DNA from 3 places in the Geodermatophilus sp. SYSU D00708 genome. Region 1 is predicted to be linked to each of the others. Evidence: predicted binding sites of a transcription regulator. Region 1 holds the regulator's gene; each other region holds the start of a gene.
The links. Region 1 encodes LexA, which represses DNA repair genes until DNA is damaged. Its sites were predicted from a motif close to TCGAACANNTGTTCGA; they were not measured.

Region 2: a site for LexA is predicted at 5,861-5,876, ahead of dnaB (replicative DNA helicase). Genes of this name have one in related genera too.
Region 3: a site for LexA is predicted at 4,458-4,473, ahead of ACI79D_RS17250 (DUF6504 family protein). Genes of this name have one in related genera too.

The regions. Positions count from the first base shown of each region.
Region 1 is NZ_JBJGYS010000006.1:126,293-133,808, forward strand. It holds gene ACI79D_RS07685 (vitamin B12-dependent ribonucleotide reductase) at 1-2,133, opposite strand, end outside; gene nrdR (transcriptional regulator NrdR) at 2,225-2,782, opposite strand; gene ACI79D_RS07695 (hypothetical protein) at 3,168-3,713, opposite strand; gene ACI79D_RS07700 (LysM peptidoglycan-binding domain-containing protein) at 3,946-4,275, opposite strand; gene lexA (transcriptional repressor LexA) at 4,797-5,549, shown strand; gene ACI79D_RS07710 (hypothetical protein) at 5,611-6,564, opposite strand; gene ACI79D_RS07715 (phosphatase PAP2 family protein) at 6,632-7,381, opposite strand; gene hflX (GTPase HflX) at 7,449-7,516, opposite strand, start outside.
Region 2 is NZ_JBJGYS010000029.1:17,372-24,887, reverse strand. It holds gene ACI79D_RS20355 (transglycosylase domain-containing protein) at 1-203, shown strand, start outside; gene ACI79D_RS20350 (glycosyltransferase family 87 protein) at 228-1,763, shown strand; gene ACI79D_RS20345 (deoxyribonuclease IV) at 1,799-2,611, opposite strand; gene rpsF (30S ribosomal protein S6) at 2,805-3,092, shown strand; gene ACI79D_RS20335 (single-stranded DNA-binding protein) at 3,095-3,577, shown strand; gene rpsR (30S ribosomal protein S18) at 3,674-3,910, shown strand; gene rplI (50S ribosomal protein L9) at 3,913-4,368, shown strand; gene ACI79D_RS20320 (MarR family winged helix-turn-helix transcriptional regulator) at 4,485-4,982, opposite strand; gene ACI79D_RS20315 (cupin domain-containing protein) at 5,057-5,500, shown strand; gene dnaB (replicative DNA helicase) at 5,976-7,346, shown strand; partial or broken gene ACI79D_RS20305 (DUF7715 family protein) at 7,464-7,516, shown strand, end outside.
Region 3 is NZ_JBJGYS010000021.1:5,780-13,295, reverse strand. It holds gene ACI79D_RS17260 (DNA polymerase III subunit alpha) at 1-3,481, opposite strand, end outside; gene ACI79D_RS17255 (SAV_6107 family HEPN domain-containing protein) at 3,555-4,040, opposite strand; gene ACI79D_RS17250 (DUF6504 family protein) at 4,040-4,366, opposite strand; gene ACI79D_RS17245 (YbaK/EbsC family protein) at 4,588-5,100, shown strand; gene ACI79D_RS17240 (GNAT family N-acetyltransferase) at 5,097-5,684, shown strand; gene ACI79D_RS17235 (phytoene desaturase family protein) at 5,681-7,327, shown strand; gene ACI79D_RS17230 (carotenoid biosynthesis protein) at 7,324-7,516, shown strand, end outside.

The sequences.
Region 1 (7,516 bases):
CTTGGCCTTGGCGTCGGAGAGCGGCTGGCCGACCTTGCAGTTGTCGCGGTAGATCGCCAGCGCCTTGAGGCCGAGCTTCCAGCCCTGGAAGTAGATGTTCTCGACGTCCTCGACGGTCGCCGTCTCCGGCATGTTGACCGTCTTGCTGATGGCGCCGGAGATGAACGGCTGCACCGCGGCCATCATCCGGACGTGGCCCATCGGGGAGATGGCCCGCTCGCCCATCGCGCAGTCGAACACCTCGTAGTGCTCCGGGCGCAGGCTCGGGGCGTCGACGACGTGGCCGTGCTCGGCGATGTACTCGACGATCGCCTCGATCTGCTCGTCCTGGTAGCCCAGGCTGCGCAGCGCCCGCGGCACGGTCTGGTTGACGATCTGCATGGAGCCGCCGCCGACCAGCTTCTTGTACTTGACCAGCGAGAAGTCCGGCTCGATGCCGGTCGTGTCGCAGTCCATCATGAAGCCGATGGTCCCGGTGGGGGCCAGCACGGAGGCCTGGGCGTTGCGCCAGCCGAAGTCCGCGCCGATCGCCAGGCACTCCTGCCACTGGGCCGTGGCGGCCTTGAGCACGTCGGCGTCGTCGGCGCCCACCGGACGGATGGCGTCGTTGGCCGCGGCGTGCTTGCGCATGACCCGCGCGTGGGCGTCGGCGTTGCGGGCGTAGCCCTCGTACGCGCCGACGATGCCGGCGAGCTCGGCCGAGCGGCGGTAGGCAGTGCCGGTCATCAGCGAGGTGATGGCCGCGGCGAGGGTCTGGCCGCCGCGCGAGTCGTAGGCGTGCCCGGTCGCCATCAGCAGCGCGCCGAGGTTGGCGTAGCCGATGCCCAGCTGACGGTAGGCGCGGGTGGTCTCACCGATCGGGTCGGTCGGGAAGTCGGCGAAGCAGATCGAGATGTCCATCGCGGTGATGACCAGCTCGACGGCCTTGACGAAGTTCTTGGCGTCGAACGTGCCGTCGTCCTTGAGGAACTTCATGAGGTTCAGCGACGCGAGGTTGCACGAGCTGTTGTCCAGGCTCATGTACTCCGAGCACGGGTTGGACGCGTTGATCCGGCCGGTCTCGGGGTTGGTGTGCCAGTCGTTGATCGTGTCGTCGTACTGGATGCCCGGGTCGGCGCACTCCCAGGCGGCCTGGGTGACCTTGCGGAACAGCGACTTGGCGTCGACGGTCTCGATGACCGCCCCGTCGAGCCGGGCGCGCAGGCCGAACTCGGTGCCGTCCTCGACCGCCCGCATGAACTCGTCGGAGACGCGGACGGAGTTGTTGGCGTTCTGGTACTGGACGCTGGTGATGTCCTTGCCGCCGAGGTCCATGTCGTACCCGGCGTCGCGCAGCGCGCGGATCTTGTCCTCCTCGCGCGCCTTGGTCTCGATGAACTCCTCGATGTCGGGGTGGTCGATGTCGAGGACGACCATCTTCGCCGCGCGGCGGGTGGCGCCACCGGACTTGATCGTGCCCGCGGAGGCGTCGGCACCCCGCATGAAGGACACCGGGCCGGAGGCCGTGCCGCCGGAGGACAGCAGCTCCTTGGACGAGCGGATCCGGGACAGGTTCAGGCCGGCGCCGGAGCCGCCCTTGAAGATGAGCCCCTCCTCCCGGTACCAGTTCAGGATCGAGTCCATCGTGTCGTCGACGGCGAGGATGAAGCAGGCGCTCACCTGCTGCGGGGCGCTCGTGCCGACGTTGAACCAGACGGGCGAGTTGAAGCTGAAGTACTGGTGCAGCAGCATCCAGGTCAGCTCGTGCTCGAAGATTTCCGCGTCGCCCTCGGTGGCGAAGTAGCCGTACTCGCGGCCGGCCTGCCCGTAGGTGAGCACGACCCGGTCGATCAGCTGACGCAGGCTGCTCTCCCGCTGCGGGGTGCCCACGGCGCCACGGAAGTACTTCGTGGTGACGATGTTGGTGGCGTTGATGCTCCACGAGGCGGGGAACTCCACGCCGCGCTGCTCGAAGTTGATCGACCCGTCCCGCCAGTTCGTCATGACGACGTCACGACGCTCCCAGGTCACCTCGTCGTACGGGTGCACCCCGGCGGTGGTGAAGACACGCTTGACCTTGAGGCCCTTCCCCCGGGTCGGCGCCTTGGCGGCGCGACGCGTGCGGCCGGTCAAGCGATCCTCGGTCTCGGTCACGGAGCTCTCCCTCTGTTGTGGGTCCTGCTGGTGGGGAAGGCGGCTGGGGAAGAGAGCCGCACTCTGTTCTAGCGGGTGGTGCTGACAGTTCTCAGGTGCCGGCGGCACTGCCGGCGGAGGCGGCCTGGCCCCGCCCACTCCCCCGCCGGCGCGGCGCCGGCGGGGTGTCCTGCATGCCAGGGAGCGGCGGGGTCCCGGCAGCGATGTGCCGGGCCCGGAGCTCGGTGATCTCCTTCTCGAAGTCCTCGAGCGAGGTGAAGGCGCGGTAGACGCTGGCGAAGCGCAGGTAGGCGACCTCGTCCAGCTCGCGCAGCGGCCGCAGGATCGCCAGCCCGACCTCGTGGCTGGGGACCTCCGCGGCCCCGCTCGCCCGAATGGCGTCCTCCACCTGCTGCGCGAGCTGCTGCAGCTGGTCCTCGTCGACCGGCCGCCCCTGACAGGCCCGGCGGACGCCGGCGACCACCTTGGTGCGGTTGAACGGCTCACTGACGCCGCTGCGCTTCACCACGGCGAGGACGGCCTCCTCCACCGTGGTGAACCGCCGTCCGCACGCGGGGCACGACCGGCGGCGACGGGTGGTCGCCCCCTCGTCGGCCTCGCGCGAGTCGATGACCCGGCTGTCGGGGTTGTGGCAGAAGGGGCAGCGCAAGGCGACTCCCCTCCCCTCGTGGTGGTCCGTCGATCGCTCCGCCCGGCCGGTGCGGCGGCCGCGGAGCGGCCGGAGCGCCGGGCCCGGGAGGTCGGCTGTGGACCCTCCTGGGGACATCCGGTGGACGCCACGGGGAGAACCTGAGGACCGGCCTGTGGACGGGCTTACAACGGTGCAACTACTAGATGTAGGGGAACCCTAGGCCGCGGCCCACAAGATCTGCAAGCCGGGACACGCCCTCGAGACACGGCCGTGACCAGGGACGCTCTGCCGTCACACCCGCCACGGCGATCCGTCGCGACACGCCCCGCGGGGGTCGCTCGGAGGCGCCGGAGGGGTGTATGGCGTGTCGGTGAGACGACCGCGACGACGGGACGGAACCGGGTCAGGCGCGGACGACGCCGTCGGCACGCGGGCTGCGCGGCCGCGGCACACGGTCCCCCAGGCGCAGGGGCCGGGTGAGGCAGTCGAGCTCGGGGCGCGGCGGGACGGCGACCGCCTGGAGGTCGACGCGGGTGTCGTCGTCGGCCGCCCGGTGCCTCCCGGCCACCGCAGCGGGCGCCCGGTGACGGCCGGCGAACGCGCTCCCGACCGCCGGCATCTCCGCGGTGACGTCCCCACCGTGCCGACGCCGGGACGGACCGGCACCCCCGGCCGGCGCCAGAGCCGGCGCGCCCAGCACACCGGCGACCAGCCGCTCGCGGGCCGCGGCGCGCCCGAGGTCGAGTACCGGCGCGCCGGCACCCGCACCGGGGACCGCCGCGGCGGCGCCGGCGGTCGCCGGACGCGGCTCGGGCAGCCGCAGATCGCTCAGGGCGGTCCAGATCTCGCGGTTCCGGCCGGCGACCGCCACCCGGACCCAGACCTCACAGGAGCCCTGCGCGTCGTGGCGCCAGCCGAGGATCGACCCCGGCCACCAGGCTCCGTCCACGGACACCTCGACCGACTGCGACTGTTGGGTGAAGACCGCTGCTCGGCCTCCGGACGTCCGCGACACGGCACTGACGTTAGGTGGCCCGATGACCACAGAGCGTCAACGTCTCCGCACGGAGGGTTGACGAACCTGGCCGGTCCGCCTTGTCGCTGTCTGGCCTCGGCCGGGACCGCACCCGGGCGGCGGCGCGGTTCGTCGGCGACGTCAGGGCAGCTGGAGGACCTGGACGTCAGGGCAACTGGAGGACCTGGCCCGGGACGACCCGGGCGCCGTCGAGGTCGTTGATCTGCTCGATGGCGTCGACCACGGCGCGCACGTCCTCGTCCGGCCCGGCGAAGTCGGCGGCGATCGACCACACGCTGTCCCCGGCCTGCACGACGACGCTGCGCTCTCCGGCCAACCGCAGGTCGCCGTCACCGCCGGCCACCAGGGGACCGAGCCACGACCCCAGCGCCACGCCGGCACCCAGAGCGAGGACCACCGACAGCCGGCGGGCCCGCTGGGTGAGCCGCAGCCGCGATCCGGCGGCACCGCCGACCCGGCCACACCCCCCGCGCACCGGGCGACCCGACGGCGCACCAGGCACCGCCGCTCCCGCCGGACGCGCCGGCACCGGGCGCGCCACCCGGGGCCGCACGGGCACCGGCCGGGCCGCCCCGACACCCGGACGAGCAGCCTCAAGAACCGCCGGCCGGGACGGCGCCTGCACCGCCGGCCGGCCGACATCGACCCGGGACGGGACCGTCCGCGACACGGCGGGCCGCGGCGAGCGCCCCGGCTCGCTCCCGGCACCGCCCGGCACCGCCCGGAGCCGGGGCCGCCAGGGCACCTGCACCGCGTCGTCGAAGTCCAGCACCGCCTGCTGCACGCCTGCCACGACCACTCCTCCCGACCGACCCCGCACCGTCGAACGTCTGTTCGATTCGAACGTCTGTGCGATGTCTACCGGACGGGTCCGACAAACACCATCCCGCCCCGCCGAGCACTTCGAACATGTGTTTGATCGAGGGCCCTGAGCACGCTACGGTCGGTCCCGACGGACGAGACGTGCTGCGGTGAGCAGCCGACGAGGAGGCGACGGTGGCGGAGAAGAGCGGGACGTCGGGGAGCCGCCGGAGGACGGCCGGCACGCCGGCGACCACCGAGACGGCAGCCGTGCGCACCTTCCCCGACCGGGGTGAGGCCGGCGACGGCCTGACCCAGCGGCAGCGCCGCGTCCTCGAGGTCATCCGCGACTCGATCGACCGCCGCGGGTACCCGCCCTCGGTGCGCGAGATCGGTGAGGCCGTCGGCCTGTCCTCGGCCTCCTCGGTGGCCCACCAGCTGACGGTCCTGCAGAAGAAGGGCTGGCTGCGCCGCGACCCGAACCGGCCCCGGGCCCTCGACGTCCGCCTGCCCGGCGACGCCCCCGCGGAGCTCGTCGCCCCGGCCGCCCCCGCCGGCGTCGAGGAGGGTCCCGCCCCGACCTACGTGCCCCTGGTGGGCCGGATCGCCGCCGGTGGCCCGGTGCTCGCCGAGCAGGCCGTCGAGGACGTCTTCCCCCTGCCCCGCGAACTGGTCGGCGAGGGCACGCTGTTCATGCTGAAGGTGGCCGGTGACTCGATGGTCGAGGCCGCCATCTGCGACGGCGACTGGGTCGTGGTGCGCCAGCAGCCGACCGCCGAGAACGGCGAGATCGTCGCGGCCATGATCGACGGCGAGGCGACGGTCAAGACCTACAAGCGCCGCGACGGTCACGTGTGGCTGCTGCCGCACAACCCCGCGTACGAGCCGATCCCCGGTGACGAGGCGACCATCCTGGGCCGCGTCGTGACGGTGCTTCGCCGGGTCTGACGCGCGCCCCGCGCGCTCAGCTCAGCGCCGCCGCACGCTCAGCACACGCCCCGCCGCACACTCAGGAGCGGCGGCGCAACCTCCCGACGATCCACACCAGCGCGGCGGCGACGACCGCAGCGAGCACGCCGGCCGCGATGACCGTCGCGCCGCCGTCGTCGGTGCTGAGCAGGTCCGGCACGGAGCCGTCCGCCGACCCGGAGGCCGCGGCCGGGCTGGGGACCGCGCTCAACGGGACGACCGTGACGTCGGCCGGCAGCCCCTCGCTGGACACGACCAGACCGGTCGTGTCGGCGGTGAAGCTGATCGCCTCACCCTGCGGCGACTCGGGCAGGGGCAACCGGACCGGGTCGGCGGCCAGCGCACCGGCCACGTCGGATCCCGACAACGGCCACACGTAGGCGTCGGTGTAGGTGCGCAGCGCGACGAAGCGGCCGTCGGGCGAGACCGCTCCCCCGGTGACCATCAGCTGGCCGGCGCGCCCGACGGGGCCACCGGGAGTGCCGGTGAGCGTGAACTCGACGCCGGCCACCTCGGTGAGGCCGACCGTGCCGGCGTCCACGAGGGCGCTCACGGGGCGGTACACCTTGCTCGCGCCGAGCACCTCCTTGGACACCAGGTAGGGCGTGCCGTCGGGGGCGAGCAGGAGCGCCTCCACGTCGCGTCGTCCCTCGGGGAAGGCCAGCCGGTAGACCTCGGTGGTGTCGTCCGGGCGAAGGGCGATGAGCGCCACCGTCTCCCGCGTGCCGTTGTTGTCCCCGGTGTCGGCCAGCCACACCGTCCCATCGGCCGCCACCGCGAGGTCCTCGGGGTCGTAGGGGTCCACCGCCGCGCTGCGCACGTCGATCACCAGGCAGGTGGCGTCCAGGACGTACACGTCGACCCGGTCCCCGCCGTCGTCGATGGCCAGCATGCGGTTCCCCACCACCGCCAGGCCGGAGAGCTCCGGCAGGCGCGGGTCGGTGACCTGGCACTGCGTGCGCGGGCCCGCGGCCTCCTCGGCGTACGCGGGCACGCCGGCACCCTGCACGAGCGTCAGTGCGAGGGCCGACCCCGCTGCCAGACGCCGTACCGCGGAGCCGCTACGCGGACGGGTGGCCAGCTCGGGCACCCACCCAGCGTGACATCGCGACTGCGTCCAGTGCGTGAACCACGCCCAACAGCAGGATGCCGACCGACGCTCCGACCACGGCGTCGGTGACCCAGTGGAAGTCCAGGGACACCATGGCCACGCCGGTGGCGACCGGTCCGGCCACGCTCAGCAGCCGGAACGTCCGCTGCACGCCGGCCGAGAGACGGAACTCCACCGCCTGCCAGCGGGCGACGCCCCACATCAGCACCGCGTTGGCCACGTGGCCCGACGGATAGGACTGGCCGTCGCGGTGGAAGAACGACCCCGGGTAGGCCGGCGCGGTGCGCCCCGTCCCGTACTTGAAGCCGTAGACGACCACGGTGAGCAGCGCCAGCGCGACCAGGACCCGTAGCAGCGGCACGACCGTCCGGCGCGACCAGAGCAGGTAGCTCACCAGGACCGCCAGGACGATCAGGATGAAGCCGCGCCCGCCGAGCTGGGTGACCGCCCAGACCGGCCAGTACGCCGCGGAGTCCTTGAGGTCCCAGGAACTGACCACCTCGGAGACCCGCAGGTCCATCCGCTCGAGGACGCCGCGGCTGAGCAGGTCGGCGGTGACCGCCACGGTGACGAGCAGGGCCGCGCCGAGCAGCCACCACGGCGGCCGGCCGGCGGAGACGACCCGCTCGTGCGGCGCGGTCGCGACGTCGCCGGCCGCTGGGCGCTCGCCCGGCCGTCGCCGCACCGCGCCGCTGGTCACGTCCTCACGGTACCGGGACGTGACCCGATCGTGACCTCGGCTGACCGGAACGGGCGCGCCACCCCGGTCAGCCGACCGGAGCGGCGAACTCCTCCAGGGCGGCGGCGAGCGCGCCGTCCACCCGGGCGGTCAGCC
Region 2 (7,516 bases), on a different contig from region 1:
GGAACGGCAACGGCGACAACGGGAACGGCAACGGCAACGGCAACGGGGGCGAGGACGCCGACAACGGCGGCGGCAACGACGACGCCGACAGCGGCAACGACGTCCCGTCCGAGGACGAGACCGGCGACACCGGCGAGGACACCTCCGAGGGGGCGGACACCGAGAACGGTCAACCCGCCGTCCCGGTGCAACCGGCCGGCTGACCCCCGCGGGGCAGACTGAGCCCCGTGAGCAGCACCCCGACGGGCCCGTCCGATCCGGCAGCACAGCCGGCGGACGGGCCCTCGGCGTCTCCGGGGGTTGTCGCGGCCGACCCCGGCCGGCCCGACCGCGTCGTCCCCACCTGGACCGACCCGGTCGCGATCCAGGCCAGCGAGGCCGTCGGCGGCCCGTGGGGCCGCCACGCGGTCACCGGGCGCGCGCTGTTCTGGACTCCGCTGCGCGTCTGCCTGCTGTTCACCACGGCGGTGCTCGCCCTGGCCTGGGTCAAGCAGGCGCCCTGCTCCGACGGCAACTGGGCCGGCTCGGTGCAGTACACCCACTTCTGCTACTCGGACACCGTGCCGCTGTTCGGCCTGCACGGGCTCGACCGGGGCGAGGTGCCCTACCTCGACTCCGCCGTCGAGTACCCGGTCCTCACCGGCGCCTTCATGGCCGTCGCGGCCGGCCTCGGGCGGGTCTACGACGCGCTCGCCGCCGCCGTCGGTGTGCTGCCCGACGTCCCGGCCGTGCAGTCGTACTACGTCGCCACCTGCCTGCTGCTCTCGCTGTGCGCGCTCCTGGTGACCCGCGCCGTCCTCGGCACGTCGGGACGGCGGCCCTGGGACGCGGCCATGGTCGGCCTCTCGCCGCTGCTGTTCGTGCACGCGTTCACCAACTGGGACCTGCTCGCCGTGGCGCTGGCCGCCCTCGGCCTGTGGGCGTGGGCGCGGCGGCGGCCGGTGCTGGCCGGGGCGCTGCTGGGCCTGGGCGTCGCGGCCAAGCTCTACCCGGTCGTGCTGCTCGGCGCCCTGTTCCTGCTGTGCCTGCGCGCCGGGCGGCTGCGCACCTGGCTGGGGACCGCCGTCGCGGCGGGCGCCGCCTGGCTGCTGGTCGACGTGCCGGTGGCCGTCCTCGCGCCGGAGAACTGGGCGCGGTTCTTCCGGCTCAACAGCGAGCGGCCGGCCGATCCGGACACGCTGTGGAACATCGCGATCACCGTCACCGGCGGCCGGCTGTTCGGCGGGGTCCCGGCCGAGGGCGAGACGCCGGCGGTGCTCAACGCGGTCGTCGCCCTCGCGCTCGTCGCCCTCGTGGCCGCGGTGGCCTGGCTGACCCTCGCCGCCCCGGTGCGGCCCCGCGTGGCCCAGGTGGCCTTCCTGCTGCTCGCCGGGTTCCTGCTGGTCAACAAGGTGTGGAGCCCGCAGTACTCGCTGTGGCTGCTGCCGCTGGCGGTGCTGGCCCGGCCGCGGTGGCGCTCGCTGCTGCTCTGGCAGGCCACCGAGGCGCTGCTGTGGGTGCCGCGGATGCTCTGGTACCTCGGCACCGACAACCGCGGCGTCGAGGTGGAGTGGTTCTTCCTCGCGGTCACCATCCGGGACGCCGCCGTGGTCGTCCTCATGGCGCTGGTCGTGCGCGACGTCTGGCACCCCGACGGGGACGTCGTCCGGACCGGCTGGCCCGGCGTCGACGACCCCGCCGGCGGCGTGCTCGACCACGCCCCCGACGCGATGACACTGCGGCCCTCCGGGCCGCACCGCGGCCAGGTGCCGTCCCCCGGCTGAGCGGAGCCGTCCCCGGCTGGGCCGGGTCCTCCCCGTCAGGCCAGGGCCGCCCTGAGGGCCTGGATCTCGGCGGCGTGCTCGGCGGCGTCACCGGGGGTCTCGAGGACCACCGGGCAGTCGGCGGCGCGGGCGACGTCGGCCAGCAGCCCGAACGGGATCTCCCCGGACGTCAGCGGGGCGTGCCGGTCGCGGCTGGAACCGGCCGGGTCGCGGCTGTTGTTCAGGTGCACCAGGTCGATGCGGCCGGTGATCGCCCGGACGTCGGCCACGGCCGTGGCGAGGTCCCAGCCGGCGGCCCAGGCGTGGCAGGTGTCGAGCACGAAGCCGGCGCCGAACTCGCCGATCGCCTCCCACAGCCGGGCGATGGCGTCGAGGTCGCGGGCCATGGCGTTGCCGCCGCCGGCGGTGTTCTCGATGAGCAGCGGAACGGGGAACCCGCCGTCCTCGGCCTGCCGCGCGAAGGTCTTGCGCCAGTTGTCGACGCCGACGGCCGGGTCGTCCTTGGCCAGCACGTGGCCGCCGTGCACCACCATCCCCAGCGCGCCGATCGCCGCGGAGGCCTGCGCGTGCTTGTCCAGCAGCTTGCGGCTGGGGATGCGGATGCGGTTGTTCGTCGTCGCCACGTTGAGTACGTACGGCGCGTGGACGACGACCACGACGTCGCTGGCGAGCAGGTCGGCGGCGTCCGGGCGCGGCTTGGGGGCGGTCCACCCCTGCGGGTCGGCGAGGAAGACCTGCACGCCGTCGGCGTCCATCTCCGCGGCCCGGGCCAGCGGGCCGCCGGCGTCGAGCTCGTTGTCCTCGGTCAGGCCGGGGCCGACGTGTACGCCGATCGGGTGAGCTGCCACGGGCCCGACCCTAGAAGGACCCCGTCCCCCTCACCGCTCGCCGGCTCGCGGCGAGCCTCTGGACGGGGCCGCTGGTAGCCTGGTCGGGGCGCGTTCCCCCGGTGGCTGTCACCGGACGGGGCGCGCGACGCGTGTACGACCCTCCTGCTGCAGACCGACTGCAGCCGCCAGACCAGAGGAGGTGGGGTTCTCCGTGCGTCACTACGAACTGATGGTCATCCTCGACCCCGATCTCGAGGAGCGCACCATCGCGCCCTCGCTCGACCGGTTCCTGACCGTCGTCACCAACTCCGGTGGCACCGTGAAGACCGAGATCTGGGGCCGCCGCCGGCTGGCCTACGAGATCAAGAAGCAGGTCGAGGGCATCTACGCCGTCATCGACATCCAGGCCGAGCCCGCCGCGGTCGCCGAGCTCGACCGTCAGCTCAACCTGAACGAGTCGGTCCTGCGCACGAAGCTGATGCGGCCCGAGGTCCACTGACCATGGCCGGCGAGACCGTCATCACCGTCATCGGCAACCTGACGTCGGACCCCGAGCTGCGGTTCACGCCGTCCGGCGCCGCGGTCGCCAACTTCACCGTGGCCTCCACGCCGCGGACCTTCGACCGTCAGTCGCAGGAGTGGAAGGACGGCGAGGCGCTCTTCCTGCGCTGCAACGTGTGGCGGCAGGCGGCGGAGAACGTCGCCGAGTCGCTGACCCGCGGCTCGCGGGTGATCGTCTCCGGCCGGCTCAAGCAGCGGTCGTTCGAGACGAAGGAAGGCGAGAAGCGCACCGTCGTCGAGCTCGAGGTCGACGAGGTCGGCCCGTCGCTCCGCTACGCCACCGCGAAGGTCACCAAGGCCTCGCGCGGCGAGGGCGGTGGCGGCTTCGGCGGCGGTGGCGGTGGCGGTGGCTTCGGCGGTGGCGGCGGGTCCAGCGACCCGTGGTCGACCCCGGCCCCGCCGTCGGACGAACCGCCCTTCTGAAAGGACCCCGCTGCCCCCCACGCCTCGCTCCGCTCGGCGCGGGACCCCGCAGCGGGGCCACTCGTTACCTGAACCTCTCGTATCTGGAGAACCCCGGTGGCCAAGCCCCCCGTTCGCAAGCCCAAGAAGAAGGTCTGCCAGTTCTGCAAGGACAAGGCGACCTACATCGACTACAAGGACACGACCCTGCTGCGGAAGTTCATCTCCGACCGCGGCAAGATCCGTGCCCGCCGCGTGAGCGGCAACTGCAGCCAGCACCAGCGGGACGTCGCCACGGCCGTCAAGAACAGCCGTGAGATGGCCCTGCTGCCCTACACCTCCACGGCGCGCTGACCATGAGCACCCAGAAGCTGATCCTGACGCAGGAGGTCACCGGTCTCGGGTCCTCCGGTGACACGGTGGAGGTCAGGGGCGGGTACGCCCGCAACTACCTCCTGCCCCGCGGCCTGGCGATCGTCGCCACCCGCGGTGCCGAGAAGCAGGTCGAGTCCCTGCGTCGGGCGCGTGCCGTCCGCGAGGTGCGCTCGCTCGAGGAGGCCCAGGCCGTGGCCGGGCGCCTCAAGGGCCTGACCGTCCGCGTGCCGGCCCGCGCCGGTGACGGTGGCCGGCTGTTCGGCCGGGTCACCACCGCCGACGTCGTCAACGCCGTGACCGCCGCCGGTGGCCCCGAGCTCGACCGGCGCCGGGTGGAGCTGCCCAGCAGCATCAAGACCACGGGCCAGCACACCGTCACCGTGCGGGTGCACCCCGAGGTGACCACCCAGCTGGCGATCGAGGTCGTCGCCGGCTGAGCACGGACCCCTGCCACCGCTGCAGGGGCGCACGACACCGCCCGTGAGGGGCGTCGGACCCGGTCCGGCGCCCCTCACGGCGTCTGCGGGCTCAGCCTCGCGGTCGGTCCCTGTCGTCAGCCGTCGCCCGCGCGGCGGCCCGACTGCCGGGCGAGCTCCTCGGTCGCCGACCGGCGGATCGCCTCCAGGTCGTCGCGGAGCGCGTGCACGCGCTCCGGACCCAAGGCACCGGTGACCCGTTCCTCCAGCTCGGGGACCAGGCTCTGCGCGATGGTCACGACCTCGCGCCCCCGCTCGGTGGGCAGGACCAGCTTCGCCCGCCGGTCGGCCGGGTCGGGGACCCTGGTGACATACCCGTGCCGCTCCAGGTGGGCGACGAGCTCCGCCATCGCCTGCTTGGTCATCTGCGCCCGCTCGGCGAGCACGCTCACCGTCGTCCCGGCGTCGTCGAGGTACTGGAAGACCGCGCCGTGGGCCGGCCGGACCGCGGCGTGACCGCACTCGGCGAGGTGAGCGAGGACGAGGTCGTTGACCGCCACGAACGCCTCGCGCAGCAGGACGCCGAGATTGGCCGGGCGGGGCCGACCACCGGTGACGGGGATCCGTGTTGACATCGACAGGCCACCTGTCCACTCTGTTGGACATGCTCCCTGTCGATCCTGTCACACCGGATCCCGTTCGCCTCGGGGTGGACGAGGTCACCGTCCTGGCCACCAGCGCGCAGACCGACGGCGCCCTGTTCGCCGTCCGCGTCCACATGCCCCCGGGTGGCGGGCCGCCGGTGCTGCACCGCCACGACCCGGGGGAGGTCTACTTGGTGCTCAGCGGTGAGGTCACCTTCTACGCCGGCGGCCCAGACGGTGTGGTCCACCGGTCGACCGCGGCGGCGGGCGACGTCGTCCCCCTGGCCGGGGGCACGCCGCACACCGTCCGCAACGAGTCGGCCGGGGACGCCGTCGTGTTCGTCGTCCACGCTCCGGGCGCGCCCATGGAGGGCTTCGTGCGTGCCGCAGCGGCGCTCGGCGCCCGGGGCGGTGCCGGTGGCGATGCCGGTGGCGATGCCGTCCTCCGGGTCGCCGCCGAGCACGGCATCGAGCTGCTCGGACCCGTCCCGGCCGCCCTGCAGGGCTGATCCCCGGCCCCGGTGCCGGCGGTCGACGGCGTCGGCCCGTGCGGGGCGAACCGTGTGACCCCTGGGGCTGCTGTGCGGGGGTGGCGACACGCCGGGGGACGACACCCGGTTTTCACCAGGGTTTTTCCCGTCCACACCCCGTGGGTCGTCCCCGTGCAGGTCAGGTGCGGGATACGCGGGCGACCTCCCCGCCGTCCCCTGCTGTCTCCACATGTCGACACGTCTGTGTCCACCGACTTGTCCACAAGTTGTGCAGAACGGGGTGCACACCGGTGTTGGACGGGTCCGTCCGCTCTTCCTAACGTCCTCTCCAGCTCCTCCGGACGGCCCGGACTGTCGGTGCCCCGGGGTAGCAATGACCCGAACGGACGTTCGAGTCAGGCGTACGTCGTTTCTGGTGCTTCCCCCACCAGGCCCCGGTCGATCGGCCGGGGTCTGTGCAGGGGTGCGCCGGTGAGTGGATGGAGGAACCCCCGTGGCGGTGGCCGACGACTTCAGCCGACCGGCCCCGACGGCTCCGCAGTACGACCGGCAGCCGCCGCAGGACGTCGCGGCGGAGCAGTCGGTGCTCGGCGGCATGCTGCTGAGCAAGGACGCGATCGCCGACGTCGTCGAGGTGCTGCACGGCAACGACTTCTACCGGCCGGCGCACACGGTCATCTACGACTGCATCCTCGACCTGTACGGGCGGGGTGAGCCGGCCGACGCGATCACCGTCGCCGCTGAGCTCAACCGCACCGACCAGCTGTCGAAGATGGGCGGCGCGGTCTACCTGCACACGCTGATCCAGTCGACGCCGACGGCGGCCAACGCCGGCTACTACGCCGCGATCGTCGCCGAGCAGGCGACGCTGCGGCGGCTGGTCGAGGCCGGCACCCGCGTGGTGCAGCTGGGCTACGGCGCGGCGGGCGGCAAGGGCGACGTCGACGACATCGTCGACCGCGCGCAGCAGGAGATCTACGAGGTCACCGAGAAGCGGATGAGCGAGGACTACTCGCGGCTCGAGGACGTCCTGCAGCCGACGATGGACGAGCTCGACGCCATTGCGTCCCGCGGCGGCACCGCCCGCGGCGTGCCCACCGGCATCCGCGACCTCGACGAGCTCACCAACGGCCTGCAGGCCGGCCAGATGGTCGTCATCGCGGCGAGGCCCGGTGTGGGCAAGTCGACCCTGGGTCTGGACATCGCGCGGTCGGCCACGGTGAAGCACCACATGCCGGCGGTGATCTTCTCGCTCGAGATGAGCAAGCACGAGATCACCATGCGTCTGCTGTCGGCCGAGGCGAAGGTGCCGCTGCACCACATGCGCGCCGGCACGCTGTCGGACGAGGACTGGTCGAAGCTGGCCCGGCGGATGGGCGAGATCGCCGACGCCCCGCTCTACATCGACGACTCGCCGAACATGACGATGATGGAGATCCGGGCCAAGGCGCGGCGGCTCAAGCAGCGCAACGACCTCAAGCTCGTCGTCATCGACTACCTGCAGCTGATGACCTCGGGCAAGAAGGTCGAGAGCCGCCAGCAGGAGGTCTCGGAGTTCTCCCGGGCCCTGAAGCTGCTGGCCAAGGAGCTCGAGGTCCCGGTCATCGCGATGTCACAGCTCAACCGTGGGTCCGAGCAGCGTCAGGACAAGAAGCCGATGCTGTCCGACCTCCGCGAGTCCGGCTCGATCGAGCAGGACGCCGACATGGTGATGATGATCCACCGCGAGGACATGTACGAGAAGGAGAGCCCGCGGGCCGGCGAGGCCGACATCATGCTGGTCAAGCACCGCAACGGCCCCACCGCGAACGTCACCGTCGCCTTCCAGGGCCACTACAGCCGCTTCGTGGACATGGCGAACTGACGCCGACCCCCCAGCACCCCGAGAGGCCCGGAGCGCCCCCGCTCCGGGCCTCTCGCGCTGTCCACAGCCCTCCCGGACGGCGCCGGGGTCGTCGCTCCCTGCTGCGAGGGTGACGCCGTGAAGCTGCTGACCGCGACGTCCCGGGGCCAGGGCGGCCACCCGGGCGACTT
Region 3 (7,516 bases), on a different contig from region 1:
GCAGCGACACGCCCCGCGGGCCGGTGCGCCGCAGCACCCCGCGGATCACCAGCAGCCAGGAGTGGAAGACCGTGGCGGCGTAGGGCCCCTGCGCGTCCTCGAAGAAGGTGGAGTCGGTGCAGCCGGTGCCGTCGTCGAGGGTCACGAAGACCACCCGGCGGCCGGAGCGGATCGGCGGCGTCTGGGTCGCCACCTTGACCCCGGCGACGAGCACCTCCGCGCCGCTGCGGCAGCCGAGCAGCTCGCCGGCCGGCACCGCGCCGATCGCGGCGAGGAACGGCCGGTAGAAGTCGACGACGTGCCGGCTGGCGTCCAGGCCGAGCACCTCCAGCTCGGCCCGCACCAGCTCGGCGTCGGTGAACTCGGGCAGCCCGCTGCCCTCGGCCCAGCCCAGCCCGGGCTCCTCGACCCCCGCCTCCCCGGTGCCGGCCTCCTCGCCGGGGAGCTCCAGCCCCATGAGGTCGAGGCTGAGCTGCCCGTTCGAGCTCGCCCGCGCGCCGCTGCGGCTCCACCGGTCCAGCTCGCCGATCTGCAGCAGCAGGTCGCGCCGGGTGACCTGCCGGCGGCTGCGGGTCGGGCGGCCGGCCTCGCGGTCACGCACCCCGAAGCCGTAGAGGGAGTCGAAACCGCCGGCCAGCACCAGCCGCTCGACCACCGGCCGGGACACCGACGCCCGGTGCCAGAAGTCGGTCAGCGACCGGTAGGGCTGCCCCGCGACGACGCGGGCCACCTCCTCCTCGGCGATGCCCTTGACGTCGCCCAGCGACAGCCGGATGCCGTAGCGCGACGGGTCGGCCATCGACGCGGGCATCCACTCCGGCCGCCGCCAGGACGGCTCGGCGTCGGCGTCCCCGTCGAGCCGCTCCACCCGGTAGGTCGCGCCGGAGGCGTTGACGTCCAGCCCGAGCACCCGGACGCCGAAGTTGCGGGCGTCGTCGAGGATCAGCCGCTTGGGGTACATGCCGGGGTCGTGGGTGAGCACCCCGGCGAGGAAGGCCGCCGGGTGGTGCGCCTTGAGCCACGCCGACTGGTAGGTGGGCAGCGCGAACGCCGCCGCGTGGGCCTTGCAGAAACCGAACGAGCCGAAGGCGACCAGCACCTCCCAGACCTGCTCGGCCACCTCGGGCGGGTAGCCCGAGGCCAGCGCGCGGGGGACGAACCAGGTGCGCACCTCGGGATGGGCGTCCCGCTCCCCCAGCGCGCGGCGCACCTCGTCGGCCTCGGCCAGGGTGCAGCCGGTCATCCGGGACACGATCTGCAGCACCTGCTCGTGGAAGACCACCACCCCGGCGGTCTGCTCGAGTGCGAACTCCAGGTCGGGGTGCGGGTAGACCGTCTCCCGCCAGCCGTTCCGGGCCAGGAGGAACGGGGTGACCATGTCGCTCTTCACCGGCCCGGGCCGGAACAGCGAGATGTCGATGATGATGTCCTCGAACGTCTCGGGCCCGAACTTGCCGACCAGCTCCCGCTGCCCCGGCGACTCGATCTGGAACATGCCGAGCGTGCGGGTGCTGCGGATCAGCTCGAACGTCGTCGGGTCGTCCCGCGGAACGGCGTCGATGTCGACGGTCACGCCGTCGACCCGGGCCACCTCGTCGAGGGCGTGGGCGATCGCCGACTGCATCCGGATGCCGAGCAGGTCCAGCTTGAGCAGCCCGAGTTCCTCGACGTCGTCCTTGTCGAACTGGCTCATCGGGTAGCCCAGGAAGCTGTTCTCGACGGGGGTGCGGTCGAGCAGCGTTGCGTCGGAGAGCAGCACGCCGCACGGGTGCAGCGCGATGTGCCGGGGCAGCCCGTCGAGGCGGGCGACCAGGTCGAACAGCAGGTCCAGGTCGCCGGTGCCGCCGGCCCGTCGCGACCCGAACCGGCTGGCCCGCAGCTCCGGGAGGTCCTTGAGCGCGGCGTGCACCTGGTTGGCCCGGATGTGCGGGAAGGCCTTGGCCACCGCGTCGATCTCGGCCGGGGGCAGCCCGAGGGCGGCGCCGACGTCGCGGATGGCGTGCCGCACCCGGTAGGTGTCCATCATCGAGATGCAGCTGACCCGGTGGGCGCCGAAGCGCTCGATCACCGCGTCGTAGACCTCCATCCGGCGCGCGGACTCCACGTCGATGTCCACGTCGGGCAGCTGGTGGCGCAGCGGGGAGAGGAAGCGCTCCATCAGCAGGCCGTAGCGGATCGGGTCCACGTCGGAGATGCCCAGCAGGTAGGTGACCAGGCTCCCCGCACCCGACCCGCGCGCCGCCGCCCGCACCCGCAGGCCCCTGATCAGGTCGACCACGTCGGCGACGGTGAGGAAGTAGGAGGGGTAGCCGAGGGAGTCGATGACCTCCAGCTCCTCCTCCAGGCGGACCCGCACCCGCTCGGTGAGCGCCATCCCGCGCCGGCCCAGGCCGGCCTCGCAGCGGGCGCGCAGCACCTGCGACGGGCTCATCCCCTGCTCGGCCGGGGTGGTGACCACGTCCAGCTCGGGGTAGCGCACCGTGCCGATGCCGAGGTCGGCCCGCACGTCGACGGCGCACTGCTCGGCCAGCCGGGCGGTGCGCTCCAGCAGCCGCAGCACCGCGTCGCGGTCGGGCCCGACGACGTCCTCGGCGACCTCGGCCATCTCCTTGCCCGACTTCAGGTACCCCTCGGCGGTGCGCCGGTCGACGTGCCGGGTGTCCAGCGGGACCAGCCGGCGCGCGGCGTCGAGGACGTCGGCGGTGGGGGCGTCGAGGGCGTCGACGTAGCGGACGGCGTTGGTCAGCACCACCGGCACGCCCTCCGCGGCGGCGAAGCGCAGCATCGCCCCGGCCCGGGCGCGGTCGCCCTGCCCGCGGTGGTGGACCACCTCGAGCACCAGGGAGCCGGGGCCGAAGACCGCGCGCCAGGCGGCCAGCCGGGCGGAGGCGACATCGGCCCGGCCCGCGGCCAGCGCCCGGCCCACCGGGGAGTCCGGCCCCAGGAGGGCGACCAGCCCCGGCGCGTGCTCGGCGGCCAGCGCCAGCGAGCTCACCGGCTCCCCCCGGGTGCCGCGCAGGTGGGTGGCGCTGGTGAGCCGGCACAGCGACCGCCAGCCGGCGCCGTCCCGGGCGAGGAAGGTGACCCGGGGCAGCCGCGGGTCGACGACGGCCCCGCCCCGGGCCGGCACCCGGCGGCCCGAGCCGGGGCGACCGGGAGCGCCGTCCGGCGCGTCCGGCCGGCGCGCGCGGGTCCGCTCCGCGGAGTGCCCGTCGCCCAGCACCGGCGCCAGGGCCGGCGGCACCGTGCTGTCCACCGTGGGGACGACGGCGAGGTCCACCCCGAACAGTGGCCGGATGTCGGCTGCCCGGCAGGCGAGGGCGAACTTCACCGCGCCGTAGAGCCCGTCGCGGTCGGTCAGCGCCAGGGCCCGCATGCCGTGCTCGGCGGCCCGGTTCACCAGGTCGGCCGGGTGGTTGGCCCCGTACTGCATGGAGTAGCCCGAGGCGACGTGGAGGTGGACGAAGGGGTCGGCGTTCACGCTCCCGGCTCGCCGGCGCTCACCGGTCGCGGAACCGGGGGTGCCGCCTCCCCGCGTGAGCTCGCGAGCGCGCTCACGTCCGGTTCCGGTGCTCGGTGCCGCCGACCACCCGCGGGCGGGCGCGCCGGGGCGGCTCGGGGGCCGGGTCGCTGCCCAGGCAGCTCTCGACCACGGTGAGGAAGGCCCGGACGTCGCGGACCAGGTCGTCGGCCTCGCGCTCGGTGACCGCGTGGGAGAGCCCGGCCTCGGCGGCCGCCCGCTTGGCCGCGCCGGCGGCGAAGAAGGTGGCCCACTCCCCCAGCTCCGGGGCGACCTGGCTGAGCAGCACCCAGGCGCTGCGCGGCCGCCGGCGCCCGGACTCCGGCCGCGTGCGGGCGGCCAGCACCGCCGCGGCGGCCCGCAGCGCACCGAGGTGCGCCGTGGCGTAGCGCTGCCGGGCGTCGGTGCTCGCCGCGGCCTCGGCCAGTGCCCGGGACGCCTGGTCGAGCAGCTGGCCGGCCGCCGGCGGCAGCGGCGGGGGCAGGGGCAGCTGATCGGCCATGACGCGGACCGCGCCCATCAGTCGTGCACCCGCACGAGGGACCACCGGTTGGCCGTCGACTCCCAGCTGAGGTCGAAGACGCCGGCGAAGCTCATCCGCGACCGCCCGGCCCGGACCGCCTCCACCCGCCACACCTCGCGCGTGGCGACCAGCTCGGTGGAGGCACCACCGGTCGTCTCGGGGCCTCGCTGCCACCACGGTGCGGTCTCCACCCACGAGTCGAGCAGCTCGCCCACGACGTACCGCGACTGGCCCCGCCAGAACTGTGCCGGACCGAGCGCCCCCCGCTCGACCTGCACCTCTTCGCCGACCCGACCGCCGACCCCACCCAGCACCCGGCTCATGACAGACTCCCCACCGCTCTGCACCGACCGGCCGACCCCGCCACCGCACCGGGTGGGGAAGACCCGGGCGCGGTGGGAGGTCGACCGCTGTTCGAACGCGTGTTCGAACGACGTCGAGTAGACCCGACCGCACCGACATCGTCAAGCGGGGCGCGCGGGACCGGGGAGCCGGCGCGGCCGGAGGTCCAGCGGGCGACCGGAGCCGATGGGAGGATCAGCGCATGAGCCGGCCCGAGCACCCGCGGGTGGCTGCGATCGCCCGCCTGCTGGCCGAGGCCGGCGCGGACGGGGAGGTCCGCGAGCTCCCCGACAGCGCCCGCACCGCCGCGGCCGCCGCCGCGCAGCTCGGCGTCCCCGTCGGGGCGATCGCCAACAGCCTGGTGTTCGACGTCGACGACGCCCCCCTGCTGGTCCTGACCAGCGGCGCGCACCGCGTCGACGTCGGGCGGGTCGCCGCGCTGCTCGGCGTCCCCCGGGTGCGCCCGGGCTCCCCCGACTTCGTCCGCCGGCACACCGGCCAGCCCATCGGCGGGGTGGCGCCGGTCGGGCACCCCGAGCCGATCGGCACGCTGGTCGACGTCGAGCTGGCCCGCTACGAGCGGGTGTGGGCCGCCGCCGGCCACCCGCACGCGGTCTTCCCGACCACGTACGAGGAGCTGCTGCGGCTGACCGGGGGCAGCCCGGCCGAGGTCGGCAACGGTCCCCTCGCTCCTGTGGAGGTGGTGTCGCCGTGACGGGTACGACCCCCGCGACGCGGGTCGCCGAGCTGCCCGCCGGCTGGCTGCGCGACCACATGCACGAGGCCCTGGCCATCTACGGCGCGGCGATGGGGTACGCGCAGTCGGTCGTGGCCGGCCGGTACGGCTACGCCATCCAGCACACCGAGCGGGCCGGGTTCCGGGCCGTCGGCGCCTTCGTCGCGACCCCGGAGGGCGAGCAGCTGGTCGGGTTCGGCTACGGCTACCTCGTCGCGCCCGGCCAGTGGTGGCACGACCAGGTCCGCGCGGCGCTGGACCGGCGGACGGCGAAGCGGTGGCTGCCCGGCGCCTTCGAGGTCTGCGAGCTGCACGTCCACCCCGACCACCAGAGCCGCGGGCTGGGCCGGCAGCTGCTGCACGCCCTCGTGGCCGGCCTGCCCCACCCCGCGGCGCTGCTGTCGACCCCCGACAGCGACACCAAGGCCTTCCGGCTGTACCACGCCGACGGCTTCGTCGACCTCGCCCGCAACCACCACTTCCCCGGCGACTCCCGACCCTTCGCCATCCTCGGCGCCCGGCTGCCGCTGCGCCCCCCTCCCCCGCGCACCGACGCCCGGTGACCCCCGGCGGGGGCAGCACCGTCGACGCCGTCGTCGTCGGCGCCGGGCACAACGGGCTGGTCGCCGCCTGTTACCTGGCCCGCGCGGGCCTGCGGGTGGAGGTCGTCGAGCGCGACGAGGTGCTCGGCGGGGCGGTCTCGACGGTCGAGCGGTGGCCCGGCGTCCGGGTCGACCGCGGCTCCAGCGCGCACGTGATCGTCCGGCAGAGCGGGATCGTCGAGGAGCTCGACCTGGCCGCGCACGGACTGCGCTACGTCGACTGCGACCCCTGGGGCTTCGCCCCCGCCCCGGCTCCCGGGGACCCCGGCCCGGACGGGCGGCCGCTGGTCTTCTCCGTCGACCTCGACGCCACCTGCACCTCGATCGCCGCCGCCTGCGGCCCGGAGGACGCCGCCGCCTACCGGGAGTTCGTGCGCGTGTGGGCACCGCGCAGCCGCGCGGTCGTGGCCTCCTTCGGACGGCGGCCGAGCCCCGCGGCCCTGGTCCGCTCGTTCTGGCCGCTGGGCGCGCCCGCCGACGGCCGGCCGCGCACTGCCGGGGGCGACCTCGCCGTGGACTTCCTCGGCTCCGGCGACGCGCTGCTCGACCGCTGGTTCACCAGCGAGCGGCTCAAGGCGGCGCTGGCCTGGTTCGGCGCGCAGTCCGGCCCGCCGGTGAGCGAGCCGGGCACGGCGGCGATGGTGGCCTGGGCGACGCTGCTGCACGACGTCCCGCCCGGGCACCCGGTCGGCGGCTCCGGCGGGCTCACCGAGGCGCTGCGCCGGCGGCTGGAGGCCGACGGCGGGCGGGTCACCCTCGGCGACGGCGCGCAGCGGCTGCTGGTCGAGGACGGCCGCACCGCCGGCGTGCAGACGACCTCGGGACGGCGGCTGCGCGCCCCGGTCGTCGTCGCCGCCTGCCACGTGCTGGCCACCCGCGACCTGGCCGGTGAGCACGCCCCGCCGGCACTGGCCGACGCCGACCCGCCGCTGGGCAACGGCTTCGGCCTGGTGGTGCGGGCGCTCACCGATGCCCCGCCGGCCTACCCCGGGGTGGACGCCGCCGCGGCGCTCGGCGGGCTGCAGCTGCTGTGCACCGACCGCGCGCAGCTGGCGGCGGCCGCGGGCGACTGGCGGGCCGGCCGGCTGCCCCGGGAGCCGGTGCCGCTGGCGATGTGCTTCTCCGCCACCGACGACACCCTCGCCCCGCCCGGGCAGCACGTGGTCACCGTCTGGGGGCAGTGGTACCCGTACGCGCTCGCCGACGGCGCCGACTGGGACGTCCTCGCCGAGTCCGAGGCGGCCCGGCTGGTCGCCGCCGTCGACCGGTTCGCCCCCGGCTTCGCCGGCTCGGTGCAGCGGCTGTACGTCCAGACGCCGGTGCTCCTGGAACGGGAACTGTCCCTCCTCCGTGGCAACGTCATGCACGTGGAGATGGGGCTGGCCAGCATGTTCGGGTTCCGCCCCACGCCTGCGCTGGCCGGCCACCGCGTCCCGGGGCTGCCGGGCCTCTACCTGGCCGGCGCCTCGACGCACCCCGGCGGCGGGGTGTCGGGCAACTCCGGGCGGACGGCGGCGCGGGTCGTCCTCGCCGACCGCGGCCGCGCCGCCCGCGGTCGCCGGGCGCTGGCCCGTGCGGCCGGCCGGCTGCGGAGCCGACGGTGACCGGGCTGGCGCTGCCGCGGTCCCGGAGCGCGGCCGCCGTCCTGCCGTGGGCGCTGGCCGGCCTGCTGGTCCTCGTCGCCATCGCCTACCCGCTGACCGACGCCTCCGCCCGGACCACGGTGAGCTGGGCGATCGTGCTGCTGGGCGCGGCGCTGTCGGTCGGCCACGCCGCGGCGAGCCGGGGCGGGC